Regions from separate parts of the Ensifer sp. Root558 genome, predicted to be linked through region 1. Evidence: riboswitches for the same ligand, from Rfam matches in the RefSeq annotation. Region 1 holds a riboswitch; the other holds the start of a gene.

What was found. A riboswitch is a leader RNA that binds a small molecule or an ion and turns the genes downstream of it on or off. The one in region 1 is predicted to bind S-adenosylmethionine.
Region 2: linked by a shared signal. The riboswitch ahead of ASD63_RS15605 (O-succinylhomoserine sulfhydrylase) and the one ahead of metA (homoserine O-succinyltransferase) in region 1 are both predicted to bind S-adenosylmethionine.

Annotation. Positions count from the first base shown of each region.
Region 1 is NZ_LMGC01000033.1:292,447-299,568, reverse strand. Features, by position in the region: gene leuD (3-isopropylmalate dehydratase small subunit) at 1-88, shown strand, start outside; gene ASD63_RS25370 (RidA family protein) at 98-478, shown strand; gene ASD63_RS25365 (MoxR family ATPase) at 582-1,421, shown strand; gene ASD63_RS25360 (NUDIX domain-containing protein) at 1,418-1,861, shown strand; SAM riboswitch at 2,103-2,180, shown strand; gene metA (homoserine O-succinyltransferase) at 2,242-3,168, shown strand; gene ASD63_RS25350 (VWA domain-containing protein) at 3,175-4,359, shown strand; gene ASD63_RS25345 (aldose epimerase family protein) at 4,623-5,639, shown strand; tRNA gene ASD63_RS25340 (tRNA-Gly) at 5,806-5,880, opposite strand; gene ASD63_RS25335 (prolyl-tRNA synthetase associated domain-containing protein) at 6,132-6,641, shown strand; gene trxA (thioredoxin) at 6,700-7,122, shown strand, end outside.
Region 2 is NZ_LMGC01000012.1:463,200-470,321, reverse strand. Features, by position in the region: gene ASD63_RS15635 (helix-turn-helix transcriptional regulator) at 12-665, shown strand; gene ASD63_RS15630 (thermonuclease family protein) at 679-1,491, shown strand; gene ASD63_RS15625 (tellurite resistance TerB family protein) at 1,619-2,029, shown strand; gene ASD63_RS15620 (transporter substrate-binding domain-containing protein) at 2,064-2,897, opposite strand; tRNA gene ASD63_RS15615 (tRNA-Gly) at 3,042-3,116, opposite strand; gene ASD63_RS15610 (2'-deoxycytidine 5'-triphosphate deaminase) at 3,198-4,295, opposite strand; SAM riboswitch at 4,370-4,448, shown strand; gene ASD63_RS15605 (O-succinylhomoserine sulfhydrylase) at 4,493-5,677, shown strand; gene ASD63_RS35100 (hypothetical protein) at 5,733-5,906, opposite strand; gene apaG (Co2+/Mg2+ efflux protein ApaG) at 5,905-6,297, shown strand; gene ASD63_RS15595 (Hsp33 family molecular chaperone) at 6,356-7,122, opposite strand, start outside.

The DNA of each region.
Region 1 (7,122 bases):
CCTCGACGACATCGGCCTGACGCTGGAAAAGGCAACCGCCATCGACAGCTTCGAAAAGACGGTCGGCGCCGCGCGCCCCTGGGCTTAAAACGAAGATATGGCGCGCAAGCTCATCTCCTCGGGCTCGCCCTTCGAAAAGACGGCAGGCTATTCGCGTGCCGTCGCGATGGGTGACTGGTGCTTCGTCTCCGGCACGACCGGCTATGACTACGCCACCATGACCATGCCCGAGACGGTGGAAGAGCAGGCGCGCAATTGCCTGAAGACGATCGAGGGCGCGCTGAAGGAAGCGGGCTTCTCGATGAAGGACGTGGTGCGCAACCACTATTACGTCACTGATGCCAGCTTCGCCGACCGGGTGTTCCCGATCTTCGGCGAAGTCTTCGGCGAAATCCGCCCGGCCGCAACGATGATCGTCTGCGACCTGATCCGCCCGGAAATGCTGATCGAGATCGAGGTCACCGCGCTTCGCGGCTGACCCCTTGATCGCGCCCACCCTCAAAACGATTCCGATTTAAGCCATTATGCGATAGTCCATAGGGCATGACTTCGCCTGACTTACGCTGAACCGGAAGACGCCCATGCAATTTCAAGGCACCGCCGACTATATCGCCGACAAGGACCTGATGATCGCCGTCAACGCCGCGATCCGGCTGGAGCGCCCACTGCTGGTCAAGGGCGAGCCCGGCACCGGCAAGACCGAGCTTGCCCGCCAGATCGCCGCCGCCCTTGGCCTCGAACTCATCGAATGGAGCGTCAAGTCGACGACCAAGGCACAGCAAGGCCTCTATGAATATGACGCCGTGTCGCGGCTGCGCGACAGCCAGCTCGGCGACGAGCGTGTCAACGAGGTCCGGAACTATATCCGCAAGGGCAAGCTCTGGCAGGCCTTCGAGGCCGATCGCCGCGTGGTGCTTCTGATCGACGAGATAGACAAGGCCGACATCGAGTTTCCGAACGACCTGTTGCAGGAGCTCGACCGCATGGAATTCCATGTCTACGAGACCGGCGAGATGATCGGCGCGCGTCACCGGCCGATCGTCATCATCACCTCCAACAACGAGAAGGAGCTGCCGGACGCGTTTCTGCGCCGCTGCTTCTTCCACTATATCCGCTTCCCCGATGCAGACACGCTCGCCCGCATCGTCGAGGTGCATTATCCCGGCATCCGCAAGACGCTGCTTTCGGCGGCGCTCGCCGCCTTCTACGACATCCGCCAGGTGCCGGGCCTGAAGAAGAAGCCCTCCACGTCAGAGGCGCTCGACTGGATCCGCCTGCTCGTCGCCGACGAGGTCGATCCGGCCGACCTCAGGGCCGATGCCAAGACCATGCTGCCGAAGCTGCATGGTGCGCTCCTGAAGAACGAACAAGACGTGCACCTCTTCGAGCGCCTCGCCTTCATGGCCCGCCGCGACGGATGAGGCCGGACGCGCACAAGGTCCTGATCTACGCCACCTGGCAGGACCGCCTGCTGGTCTTCGACGAGCCGGATTTCCCAGACATCGAGCTGCAGGTGCCCGGCGGTACGATGGAACCAGGCGAAAGCCCGGAGACATCGGCTCAGCGGGAATTCATCGAGGAAACCGGGCTGACGCCGCCGGAAGCACTCACCCATCTCGTCACGCAGGACTACCACTACCCGAAGGACGGCAGGACGATCTGTCATCGGCGGCACTACTTCCACATCGCCCTTGCCGGCGAGCAACGGCAGACCTGGATACATCAGGAAATGACGCCCTTTGGCGGCGGTGACCCGATCCGCTTTCGTTTCTTTTGGCTCGGTATCGATCAGGCTGACCGCCGGCTGGGTTATGGCATGCGGGATGCTCTACGCCTGCTGCAGACCAGCCACTCTCCCTGACCCTCTCCCCGCAGGCGGGGAGAGGGGACGAGGACGACGGCTGCCCCCAAGCCGAGACGTGCCGACAGCGAACCCGGCTACCAAGATGGGCCGAACGGCCGCTGAGCTTAACTCGTGGAACGATCGGGTGCGGCAAGGCCACTTCTCCCCGCCAGCGGGGAGAAGTCGCAGCAGCGGGATGAGGGGCAGCCGCCCCCAACGCGAATCGTTTTTCTTGACCCCCGCGGCCCACTCGCGCTATCAAATTCTCCGTGGTGATTTGGCCGGCCGGCTTGCAGCCACGTTAAACAAGTCGCTAAAGGGCCGAGGAAAGTTGGATTTCCGAGGACCGGTCGCGATCAATCGCTGCCGGTTTTTTTGTATTGATCGAGTGGAAGCCCATGCCCATCAAGATTCCCGATACGCTGCCCGCCTTCGAAACCCTCGCGCATGAGGGCGTGCGGGTGATGACCGAGACCGTGGCGATCCGTCAGGATATCCGCCCGCTCCAGATCGGGCTCCTGAACCTCATGCCGAACAAGATCAAGACAGAGATCCAGATGGCGCGCCTGATCGGCGCTTCGCCGCTGCAGGTGGAACTGTCGCTGGTGCGCATCGGCGCGCACCGCGCCAAGAACACCTCGGAAGATCACCTGCTCTCCTTCTACGAGACCTGGGAAGAAGTGCAGGGCCGCAAGTTCGACGGTTTCATCATCACCGGCGCCCCGGTCGAGACGCTCGAATACGAAGACGTCACCTATTGGGACGAGCTGAAGCGCATCCTCGACTGGACCGAGACCAACGTGCATTCGACGCTCAACGTCTGCTGGGGCGCGATGGCGGCAATCTATCACTTCCACGACGTGCCGAAGTATCCGCTGAAGGAAAAAGCCTTCGGCGTCTATCGTCACCAGAACCTCAACCGCTCCTCCGTCTATCTCAACGGCTTCTCCGACGATTTCGCCGTCCCCGTTTCGCGCTGGACCGAAGTGCGCCGCGCCGACATCGACAAGGTGCCGAGCCTCGAAATCCTGATGGAATCGAAGGAGATGGGCGTCTGCCTCGTGCACGAGAAAAAGGGCAACCGGCTCTACATGTTCAACCACGTGGAGTATGATTCGACCTCGCTGTCGGACGAATACTTCCGCGACGTGGATGCGGGCGTGCCGATCAAGATGCCGCACGACTACTTCCCGCACAACGATTCGACCCTGCCGCCGCAGAACCGCTGGCGCAGCCATGCACATCTCTTCTTCGGCAACTGGATCAACGAGATGTACCAGACGACGCCCTACGATCTCGCGGAGATCGGCACCGGGAAAAGCTGAGGTCAGATGTTCATTCCCTTCTTCCTCGAACTCAAGGCAGCGAAGGTCCCGGTCACGCTCCGGGAATTCCTGTCCTTGATCGAGGGGATGGAGGCGGGCATCGCCACCTTCGACGTCGAAGCCTTCTACTATCTGGCGCGCACGGCACTGGTGAAGGACGAACGCCATATCGACCGCTTCGACCGGGTGTTCCAGCACTGCTTTTCGGGTCTCGAAGCAGTCAACCCGATGGAAGCGAGCGAAGAGGCGGTCATCCCCGAGGATTGGCTGCGCAAGCTCGCAGAGAAGCATCTGAGCGAGGAAGAAAAACGCCTGATCGAGGCACTCGGCGGCTTCGACAAGCTGATGGAGACCTTGCGCCAGCGGCTGCAGGAGCAAAAGGGCCGCCATCAGGGCGGCTCAAAATGGATCGGTACCGCCGGCACCTCGCCCTTCGGCGCCTATGGCTACAATCCCGAGGGTGTGCGGATCGGCCAGGACCAGTCGCGCCACCGCCGCGCCGTCAAGGTTTGGGACCGGCGCGAGTTCAAGGATTATGACGACACGATCGAGCTCGGCACGCGCAACATCAAAGTTGCGCTGAAGCGGCTCCGACGCTGGGTGCGCCAGGGTGCCGCCGACGAACTCGACCTCTCCGGCACCATCCGCGCCACCGCCGAACACGGCTATCTCGACGTGGTGACGAGGCCGGAGCGCCGCAATGCGGTGAAGCTTCTGATGTTCTTCGATATCGGCGGATCGATGGACGATCATATCCGCATCGTCGAGGAGTTGTTTTCAGCGGCCCGCAGCGAGTTCCGCCATATGGAGCATTTCTACTTCCACAATTGCGTCTACGAGGGCCTGTGGAAGGACAATCGCCGCCGCCGTGTCGACATTACCCGTACGACGGAAGTGCTGCGCACCTACGGCGGCGACTATCGCGCCATCTTCGTCGGCGACGCTTCGATGAGCCCCTATGAAATCAGCCACCCCGGCGGCTCGGTGGAGCACTGGAACGATGAGGCGGGCGCCCTCTGGCTCTCTCGTCTGACGGCTCATTTTCCGCGCTCCATCTGGCTCAATCCCGTGCCCGAGCAGCACTGGGGCTATACCCAGTCGATCACGATGGTGAAGAGCCTGTTCGAGGGACGCATGTTCCCCTTGACGCTCGCCGGCCTGCAGGAGGCCACCAAGCAGCTGTCGCGCTGACATGTCTGCCGAGAGGTCGCTGTAGCACCTTGAATAGCTGGATGTTTTCGCTCTCAGGCCGGAGACGGCGCCAGGCCGCATTTAGTATGATTTTCCGGTTGCCGTGCCTTTGGAAATGACGCAGGTTGCTGCGATCGCACCGTTGCATGTTTCCTTGGATCCTAACCGAGCCAAGGACAAAACATGCAGCAATTCAAAAGTGTACGGCGACCTTTGTGCGTCTGGGGAGACGCGCAGCGCTGTAGTGGGAGCCAGCGGTGAATATGCATCAGAACACGGAAATCTTCGGCCACCTGCCATCCGGCGAGCCGGTCCATCGTGTGGTGCTCTCCGGTGGCGGCCTCACCGCCCATGTCTTGACCTGGGGCTCGGTGATCCAGGACCTGCGCCTGGAAGGCCATGAGCCGCCGCTGGTGCTCGGTTTCACCGATCTCGAAAGCTATCTCGCCCATTCGCCCTATCTCGGCGCCACGCCTGGACGCTGCGCCAATCGCATCGGCAACGGCCGCTTCACGCTCGATGGCGAGGCCTACCAGCTCGAACTGAACGAGAAGGGCGTCACGCATCTGCACGGCGGCAGCGACAATATCGGCAAGCGCAACTGGACGATCCTAAAGCAGACGCCCGACAGCATCACGCTCGCCATTACCGACCCGGATGGCCGCGCCGGTTATCCCGGCAACTGCAAGGTCACCTGCACCTACCAGCTGAAGCCCGGCGGCGTCTTGAGCGTCGTCTACGAGAGCGAAACCGACCAAGCGACGCTCGCCAATGTCTGCCAGCACAGCTATTTCAATCTCGACGGCAGCGCCGACGCCCTCGGCCACGACATCATGATCGCTGCCGACCATTATCTGCCCACCAGCGAACGCCAGGTGCCGACGGGCGAGATCCGCCCGGTCGAGGGCACTGCCTTCGATCTGCGGGAAATGACGCGGCTCAGCCGCCAGACCGAAGGCGAGCGTATCGCCTACGACCATAATTTCTGCCTTTCGAACGAACGCATGGCGAAACATTCGGTGGCGCTTGCTCGCAGCATCGATTCGGGTGTCACGATGGAAGTGCTGACGACCGAGCCCGGCGTGCAACTCTATACCGGCGCAAAGCTGAACATCCCCGTCCCCGGCCTCGAGGGCCGCCGTTACGGCGCCTTTGCCGGCTTCTGTCTCGAAACCCAGATCTGGCCGGATGCGGCCAACCACGCCGGCTTCCCGAACGCGGTACTTCGCCCCGCCGAGATCCGCCGGCAGGAGACGGACTACGTGTTCATGAAGAGCTGAGCGCGGAAACGGCGACCGGCTTTACCAACAAAGGCAAAATGCAAAAGGAGCCGTCTCGGCGGTCCGAACCACATGGTGCGGACGGCACTATCGGCGCATGGAATGCCTGACGGCAAATGCCGTTTCATTCCAGAAATGACTGTGAAATGAAGTGGTTGGGAGAAATTGGAGCGGGTGAGGCGATTCGAACGCCCGACCCCAACCTTGGCAAGGTTGTGCTCTACCCCTGAGCTACACCCGCTCATCATCCAAGGTCCGGGGGTAGTCGGTGGACCGTGGCGTCGGCGCTGTCTTGCGGCGACGGGCGGTATATGGCCTAAGCGATTTTGGAATGCAACAGGGAAATGACGAGAAATCGAATATTTTTTTGGACACCCTTCGCAAAGCCCGGAAATGCCGCGTTTTCGGCCGGCCTCGCCGCCTGTGAGATTGCGTCCTGACGGCCTTCTCCCCTAAAGCAGAGACGAAACGAACGCCGTGGGGATGAGAATCATGCGTGAATCACAGCCGAAAACCGCCGAAGACCTCTTCAATTTTCTCGATGGACTTGGAATCGAGTATAAGACGAAGAACCACGCTCCGGTTTTCACCGTGGCCGAATCGGTGGCGCTTCGTGACGAGATGCCCGGTGGCCACACGAAAAACCTCTTCGTGAAGGACAAGAAGGACAACTATTTCCTGCTCACCGTCGAGGAGCACGCGACGGTGGACCTGAAGACCGTGCACCAGGTGATCGGCGCGGCAAGCAAGGTATCCTTCGGCAAGCCGGAGAAGCTGATGGAGTATCTCGGCGTCATTCCGGGGGCCGTAACCGCCTTCGGCGCGATCAACGACACCGGAGGCAACGTCAAGGTCATCCTCGACGAGGCGCTGATGACGTTCGATATCGTCAACTGCCACCCGCTTTCCAACGACGCAACGACCTCGATCGCTTCGAAGGATCTGTTGCGCTTCATGGAAGCGACCGGACACGAACCGCTTGTCTTGAAAGTCACGGCCTGACATACGATCTTTGGCGCGAATGCAGTAAGCTGGCGGACGAGCCGGCGAGGAGAGAAGAATGACGGGCAGCGACAATCCCTATGCAGGGTCTTTCGGCACTCAGATGACGGCTTCGGCCTCCTTCGGCCAGCCGGCGCCGGCGGCCGCGTCGGGCGGTGACCTGATCAAGGAAACCACCACTGCCAACTTCACCAAGGACGTGCTCGAAGCCTCCAGGCAGCAGCCCGTTCTCGTCGATTTCTGGGCGCCCTGGTGCGGTCCCTGCAAGCAGCTGACCCCTGTCATCGAAAAGGTGGTCACGGAAGCCGCAGGCCGCGTCAAGCTCGTCAAGATGAACATCGACGATCATCCCTCGATCGCCGGCCAGCTCGGCATCCAGTCGATCCCGGCCGTCATCGCCTTCGTCGGCGGACGCCCGGTCGACGGCTTCATGGGCGCAGTTCCGGAAAGCCAGATCAAGCAGTTCATCGAAAAGATCGCC
Region 2 (7,122 bases), on a different contig from region 1:
GATCTCTCGTCATGTTGTCTCACGGCACGATCTGGCACGCTATCGACACCCTGGCCGAGCGCCACCAGCTCTCGCCGTCCGGCCTCGCGCGCCGTGCCGGCCTCGACCCGACCTCCTTCAACAAATCCAAACGTCGCTCCGCCGACGGGCGCGAGCGCTGGCCCTCGACAGAATCGATCGCCAAGGTGCTGGGGGCGACGGGCGCCACCATGGACCAGTTCACCAGCCTACTGCAGCCGGAGGGGGTCCCAGCGCCTTCCGAGCCGGTGGCCGCTGCCACGATCCCGCTGATCGGCTTTGCCCAGGCGGGTGCCGGCGGCTACTTCGACGATGGCGGCTTTCCCGCCGGTCAGGGCTGGGACGTCATCGACTTTCCGACGGATGCGGAAAAGCGCAGCGGCACCTATGCGCTCGGGGTCCAGGGAGACAGCATGCTGCCGCTCTACCGCGACGGCGACATCCTGATCGTCGACCCCAGCGCGCCGATCCGGCGTGGCGATCGGGTTGTGGTGAAGACGCAGGAGGGCGAGGTCATGGCAAAGGTGCTCACGCGCCAGACGCCGCGTGTGATCGAACTTCTATCGCTCAATCCCGAGCATCCGAACCGGAGCTTCGAGACCAGCCAGATCGAATGGATCGCCCGAATTATCTGGGCCAGCCAATAGGACGTCCTTCCTGATGCGGCAGCATTTCTACACCCTTGCCGGCGGCATCGCCGCAATCGCCCTTTTCACCGGCATCCTCTATGCGGGCGCTGTTGCCATCCGCGACCGTGAGACCGCCGCCACACCGGAACTCGTTCTCGAAACGCCCGACATGACAGATTTCGAGGCGACGCCGGATCAGGCCGACGACGAGGTCCCGCTCGACCCCGGCGGCGCGGCGACGACCAGCGAACAATCGCCCACGACGGAAAATGCGGCGCGCGCCATCGAGCCACAGCAGTTCGGCCTGCCCGATACGGTCACCAGTGCGCCGCTCGAACGGGTGGAACCGCGCGCGCCGTTGTCGGAACCGAAGAAGGAAGCGAAGGCCGCCGGGCCGACCGTACTCTATCGCCCGGTCGCGGTCGCCGCCGGTGTGATCCAGTTCGACAAGCTGACGCTGCAGATCGACGGCATCGAGCCGGAACAAGCGGAGCGGACCTGCGAAAGCGCCGGCAAGAGCTGGCCCTGCGGCATCGTCGCGCGAACCGCCTTCAGAAACTTCCTGCGCGCACGTGCGGTCAGCTGCGATCTGCCCGAAGGAGATTCCGGCCCTTCGGCCACCGCCTCCTGCACGCTTGGCGGACAGGATCTTGCCACCTGGCTCGTCGACAATGGCTGGGCAACGCCGGTTCCCGGCTCGACCCTCGAAAAACGCGCCGACGCAGCACGCCAGGCGAAGCTCGGTTTTTACGGTGACGATCCGCGCGACCTCAGCCACACGCCGATGACATTCGACGATCCGACCCTCGGCATCGGAGTGGACGCTTCGCAGCCGGACTTGTAAATAGCCGCGACAATTCCCAGCTCTCGACCGTCTGCCGAAAGCGGCAGACGGCTCAACTCTTTGAAACGACGCAATTCCGGATCAGGAACCGTCCCATCCCTGGAATCGCTCTACCGCCGGAAAGCCCATGCAACCAAGCCTCAGCCACCACGAAGCTCTCATCTATGTCATGGTGATGATGTCGGCGGTCGACCGCGAGATGAGCGACGACGAGTTTGCCCGCATCGGCCGGCTGGTTCAGTTCCTGCCCGTGTTCGACGGCTTCGACGAGGACAGCCTCGTCCATATCGGCCATGAATGCTCGGCGCAGCTGGCGGCGCCCGAGGGGCTCGACATCATGCTCGAGATCGTGCGCGAAGCGCTGCCGGAGAAGTTCCACGAGACGGCCTATGCGCTCGCCGTCGAGATCGCGGCCGCCGACCAGCGCATCCGCAACGAAGAAATCCGCCTGCTGCAGTTGCTGCGCGACCGGCTTGGCCTCGACAAGCTGACCTGCGCCGCTATCGAGCGCGGCGCGCTCGCCCGCTTCCGCCGATAGGCCGGCCGGTGATCACGCCGAAAAGTTCTGGCGCCTAGTAGATTCCGTTCGGGAAGTAGCGCAGGTAGATTTCCTCCAAGCGGCCGCTGCGCGACAGCGCCAGCAGCGCGTGATCGATCGCCTGGGTCAGGGCAGGCTCGGACTTGCGGTTCATGATCGTCAGGCCTTCACCGAGGAAGCGCTGCGAGAAGTAGGCGCCATCGACAAGCGTGCAGCAGCCGCCAGCAGCGCTACCCGAGATCCAGAAGGACAGCTGCATGCCGTCGGAAAACACCGCCGGCACATCGCCCTTCTGCAGAGCCGTCAGCATGGCCTCGCGGTCGGGATAGACCTTGGCCTCGATCTTCGGGAAAAACGCCTTGAACATCGCCTCATGCGTGGTTCCGGCGACGACACCGACCGGCTTCCCCTTGAGATCGCTCGGTGCCGAGACTGCGCCGGCCGCCTTCGTATTGACGGCGAAGCGCGCTGGAAGCCGCATGAAGGCGCGGGAAAAGCCGAAGCGTTGGCGCAGTTCCGGACCGACGGCGATACCGGCGGCCACCGCCTCGCCCTGCCCCTCTTCCAGTGCCGGCAGCAGCTCCGCATAGGTCACGGCCTGGATCTGGCATTTGGCCTCGATGTCGAGCTCGCGGCAGATCTCGCGCACGAGATCGACATGAAATCCCGAAAGCTTGCCGGACTGGTCGATGAAGTTGAACGGCGGAAAATCCACCGTCGTCAAGAAACGCAGGCGCGCCAGGCCCGTGAGATCGGGCTTGGCGATGCGTTCGCGCGCGTCGAACAGCAGCGGCAGATCCTTAGCCTCGGCCGCAAGCGGCGTCGCGATCAAGGATGCGCAAAGGGCGAAAAGGGAAAGAACTTTCATGGGCAGCGGCCGGCACGTCTCATGTGGCAGGGGCGGCCCTTGGAACCGCGGTGATTCATCGAGCGGTAAAGTAACCGGCCGCAGCGCAGCTGACCATAGGCCACCACGAGAACGCGGTTACACAAGGAACGGGACGAGGAAGAATGGAGCGGGTGATCGGGATCGAACCGACGACATCCAGCTTGGGAAGCTGGCGTTCTACCGCTGAACTACACCCGCGGTGCCTGCGAAATTTCCCGAACCGGGGCGATCTGTCAAGCACCCTTGCGCGGGATTGCGTAAGGGGCGCTTCGAAATCCCCTACTCGGCGCGGAAATGCTTCGAGAGCTTCAGGCCCTGCGCCTGGTAGTTGGAGCCGACGCCGAGGCCATAGAGACCATCCGGCCGTTCCAGCATGTGTTCGTAGATCAGGCGGCCGACGATCTGGCCGTGTTCGAGGATGAACGGCACCTCGTGGCTGCGCACTTCGAGCACGGCCCGGCTGCCCGTGCCGCCGGCCGAGGCATGGCCGAAGCCCGGATCGAAGAAGCCGGCATAATGCACGCGAAACTCGCCGACCAGCGGATCGAACGGCGTCATCTCGGCCGCATAAAGCGGTGGAACATGCACCGCCTCCCGCGAGACGAGAATGTAGAACTCATCCGGATCGAGGATCAGTTCATCGCGGCCGCGGCTGTAGAGTGGCTCCCAGAAATCAAAGATCGCGTGCTGCGCTTTCTTGTCGACGTCGATGACGGCGGTGTGATGCTTGCCGCGATAGCCGATCAGGCCTTCGGGCCCGGTGCCCTTCAGATCGATCGACAGCGCGATGCCGCCGCCGCTGACGTTCGGCTTGTCGCTCGCCACCAGCACGTCGCTCTCGTGCAGCGCCTGCAGTTCCTGCTCCGACAGGATAGACTGGCCCATGCGGAAGCGGATCTGCGACAGGCGCGAGCCGCGGCGCACGACGATCGGGAAGGTGCGCGGGCTGATTTCGAGATAGAGCGGACCGCTGTAGCCGGTCGGGATCTTGTCGAATTCCTGGGCGCGATCGGTGATGACGCGGGTGAAGATGTCGAGGCGACCGGTCGAGCTTTTCGGGTTGGCCGAGGCCGACATGCCCTCAGGCAGTTCCAGGCTTTCCATCAGCGGCACGATGTAGACGCAGCCCGTTTCCAGCACCGCGCCATCGGTCAGATCGACGACGTGCAGCTTCAGCCGGTCGAGCTTGTCGGCAACGAGGTGAGACGGGCCTGGCATGAAGCTTGCGCGGACGCGGAAAGCCTTCGAGCCTAGGCGCAGGTCGAGGCTTGCCGGCTGGATCTGATCGTCATCCAGCGGCTTCTCGCTTTTGAGGCGTCCCGATTCTAACAGCGCGGCGATCGCGCGATCGGCCAAAATCCCAGTGTCGCGGCCCATTGCAGTCCTCTTTTCAGTTGCGAGACAAAACCAAACTCCGGGAATTGACGCAAGCGTACCCTGGCAGTATTGAAGCTTTATCCCGTGGTGATTTGGCCGGTCGGCTTGCAGCCACGTTAAACAAGTAGCTAAAAAGGCCGGGTGTCAAACCGGCCCTTCACGCGGCCGGTTTTTTTGTTTTTGAAAGTGACCGTCACATGAGCAAAAACTGGCGCCCCGCAACGCAACTGGTCCATGGCGGGACCACCCGTTCCCAGCACGGAGAGACCTCCGAGGCGATCTTCCTTACCCAGGGCTTTGTCTACGAGACGTCGGAAGCTGCGGAAGCTCGTTTCAAGGGCGAGACCGAAGGCTTCATCTACGCCCGCTACGGTAGCCCGACCAACGACATGTTTGAAAAGCGCATGTGCATGCTGGAAGGCGCCGAGGATGCGCGCGCCACGGCATCGGGCATGGCTGCCGTCACCGCCGCCATTCTCTGCCAGCTGAAGGCCGGCGACCACATCGTCGCCGCCCGCGCCCTCTTCGGCTCCTGCCGCTGGGTGGTCGAGACGCTGGCGCCGAAATACGGCATCGAGTGCACGCTGGTCGACGGACGCGACCTCGCCAACTGGGAAAAGGCGATCCAGAAGAACACCAAGGTCTTCTTCCTCGAAAGCCCGACCAACCCGACGCTCGAAGTCATCGACATTGCCGGCGTTGCCAAGCTCGCCAACCAGATCGGCGCCAAGGTCGTCGTCGACAACGTCTTTGCGACGCCGCTCTTCCAGAAGCCGCTGGAACTCGGCGCCCATATCGTCGTCTATTCCGCCACCAAGCATATCGACGGTCAGGGCCGTTGCCTCGGCGGTGTCGTGCTTTCCGACAAGGAATGGATCAACGAGCACCTGCACGACTACTTCCGCCACACCGGCCCGGCGATGTCGCCGTTCAACGCCTGGACGCTGCTGAAGGGCATCGAGACGCTGCCGCTACGCGTGCGTCAGCAGACGGAAACGGCCCGCCGCGTGGCCGACTTCCTGGCAGAACAGCCGCAGGTCGCCAAGGTCATCTATCCTGGCCGCAAGGATCATCCGCAGGCCGACATCATCGCCAAGCAGATGACCGGCGGATCGACGCTCGTCGCCTTCGAACTGAAGGGCGGCAAGGATGCAGCCTTCGCGCTGCAGAATGCGCTGGAGATCGTGCGCATCTCCAACAACCTCGGCGACAGCAAGAGCCTGATCACCCATCCGGGAACGACCACGCACAAGAACCTGACCGACGAGGCCCGCGAAGAGCTCGGCATTTCCGCCGGAACCGTGCGCTTCTCGGCCGGCATCGAGGACAGCGACGATGTGGTGGAAGATTTCGCCCGCGCGCTGAAGGCCGTGAAGGCCTGATTTTACGAAGACACGGCCGCCGTGATCAACGGCGGCCGACGCCCCTTGCCGGCCGTCACGAGATGGTTTCCGGCGGCGCGGCGCCAAGGTGCCAGGCACGTTTCACCCGCTCGATCGCGTCAGCACGGCCATCCGTCCCATCATGGGATCGCACAATCTTGCCGTTATTCTTGACGAAACCATCTTGCTGTAGAATACCCTGAAAGACCTGAAGCAAGGTGATGCCCATGTATCGCGCTTTGACCCGCGACATAGAAGTTACGGTGGAGCCGTACTATCTCGAAGAGCAGTCGGATCCCGATGACGGCCGCTATGTCTGGGGCTATCGCATCGTCATCTCAAACCACTCGGACGCATCCGTGCGGTTGATGACGCGCTACTGGCACATTACCGATGAGAACGGGCAAGTCGACGAGGTCAGCGGTCCGGGCGTCATCGGCGAGCAGCCGCTGCTCAATCCCGGCGATACCTATGAGTATTCGTCCGGATGCCCTCTGGATACGCCCTCAGGCGTCATGTTCGGCCACTACAGCATGGAATCGGAAGGCGGAGAGACCTTCAACGTTGCCATCCCCGCCTTCTCGCTCGATTCACCCGGGCTCGTGCGCACCCTGAACTGAAGCGCGTCCTTCGGACTAGCGTCGCTCTTAATCGCGGCCAGTCGACCGGAAGCGCCCGCTACTGCGGGCGCACCTCGCTTGCTTCGAAGCGATAGGTCGTCGAGCAGAACTCGCAGGTCACCTTGACTTCGCCATCGTCGATGGTGCTTTCGAGGTCGTCCGTGCTCAGATTGGACAACACCGACTGCAGCTTCTCGCGCGAGCAGCTGCAACGGTCGTAGACCGCCTGCGGTTCGTAGACGCGGACGCCGCGCTCGTGGAACAGGCGATAGAGCAACCGCTCGGTTCCGACCATCGGATCGGTCAACTCGTCCATGTCGATCGTTTCGACCATCACCTTGGCTTCGGCCCAGAGATCGTCGTCCCCGAACGCGCTTTCACCATCATCGCCATCACCGCCGGAAAGGTCGGGCTGGCGCATGCGTTCCGGCGCTTCCGGCAGGAACTGGGCGACCATGCCGCCGGCGCGCCAGCGATGGCGCGGCTTGCCGTTTTCGTCGCGATCGAGAAGCTCGGCCACGCCAAGGCGCACCTTGGTCGGGATCTGCTCCGACTGTCGGAAATAGACGCCGGCGATTTCTTCCAGCGTCGCTCCGTCGAGCGCAACGATCCCCTGGTAACGCTGGGTATGGGCGCCCTGGTCGATGGTGAAGGCGAGCACGCCCTTTCCGAGCAGCTCGTGCGAAAGGGTCCGGCCGTCCTTTTCGGCAGCGGCAAGCGCTTCCTGATCGTAGCGGGCATAGGCGCGCACGCGATCCGGCGTCGAGAAATCAGCGACCACCAGATCGACAGGGCCATCGCCCTGGGTCTGGACGATCAGCTTGC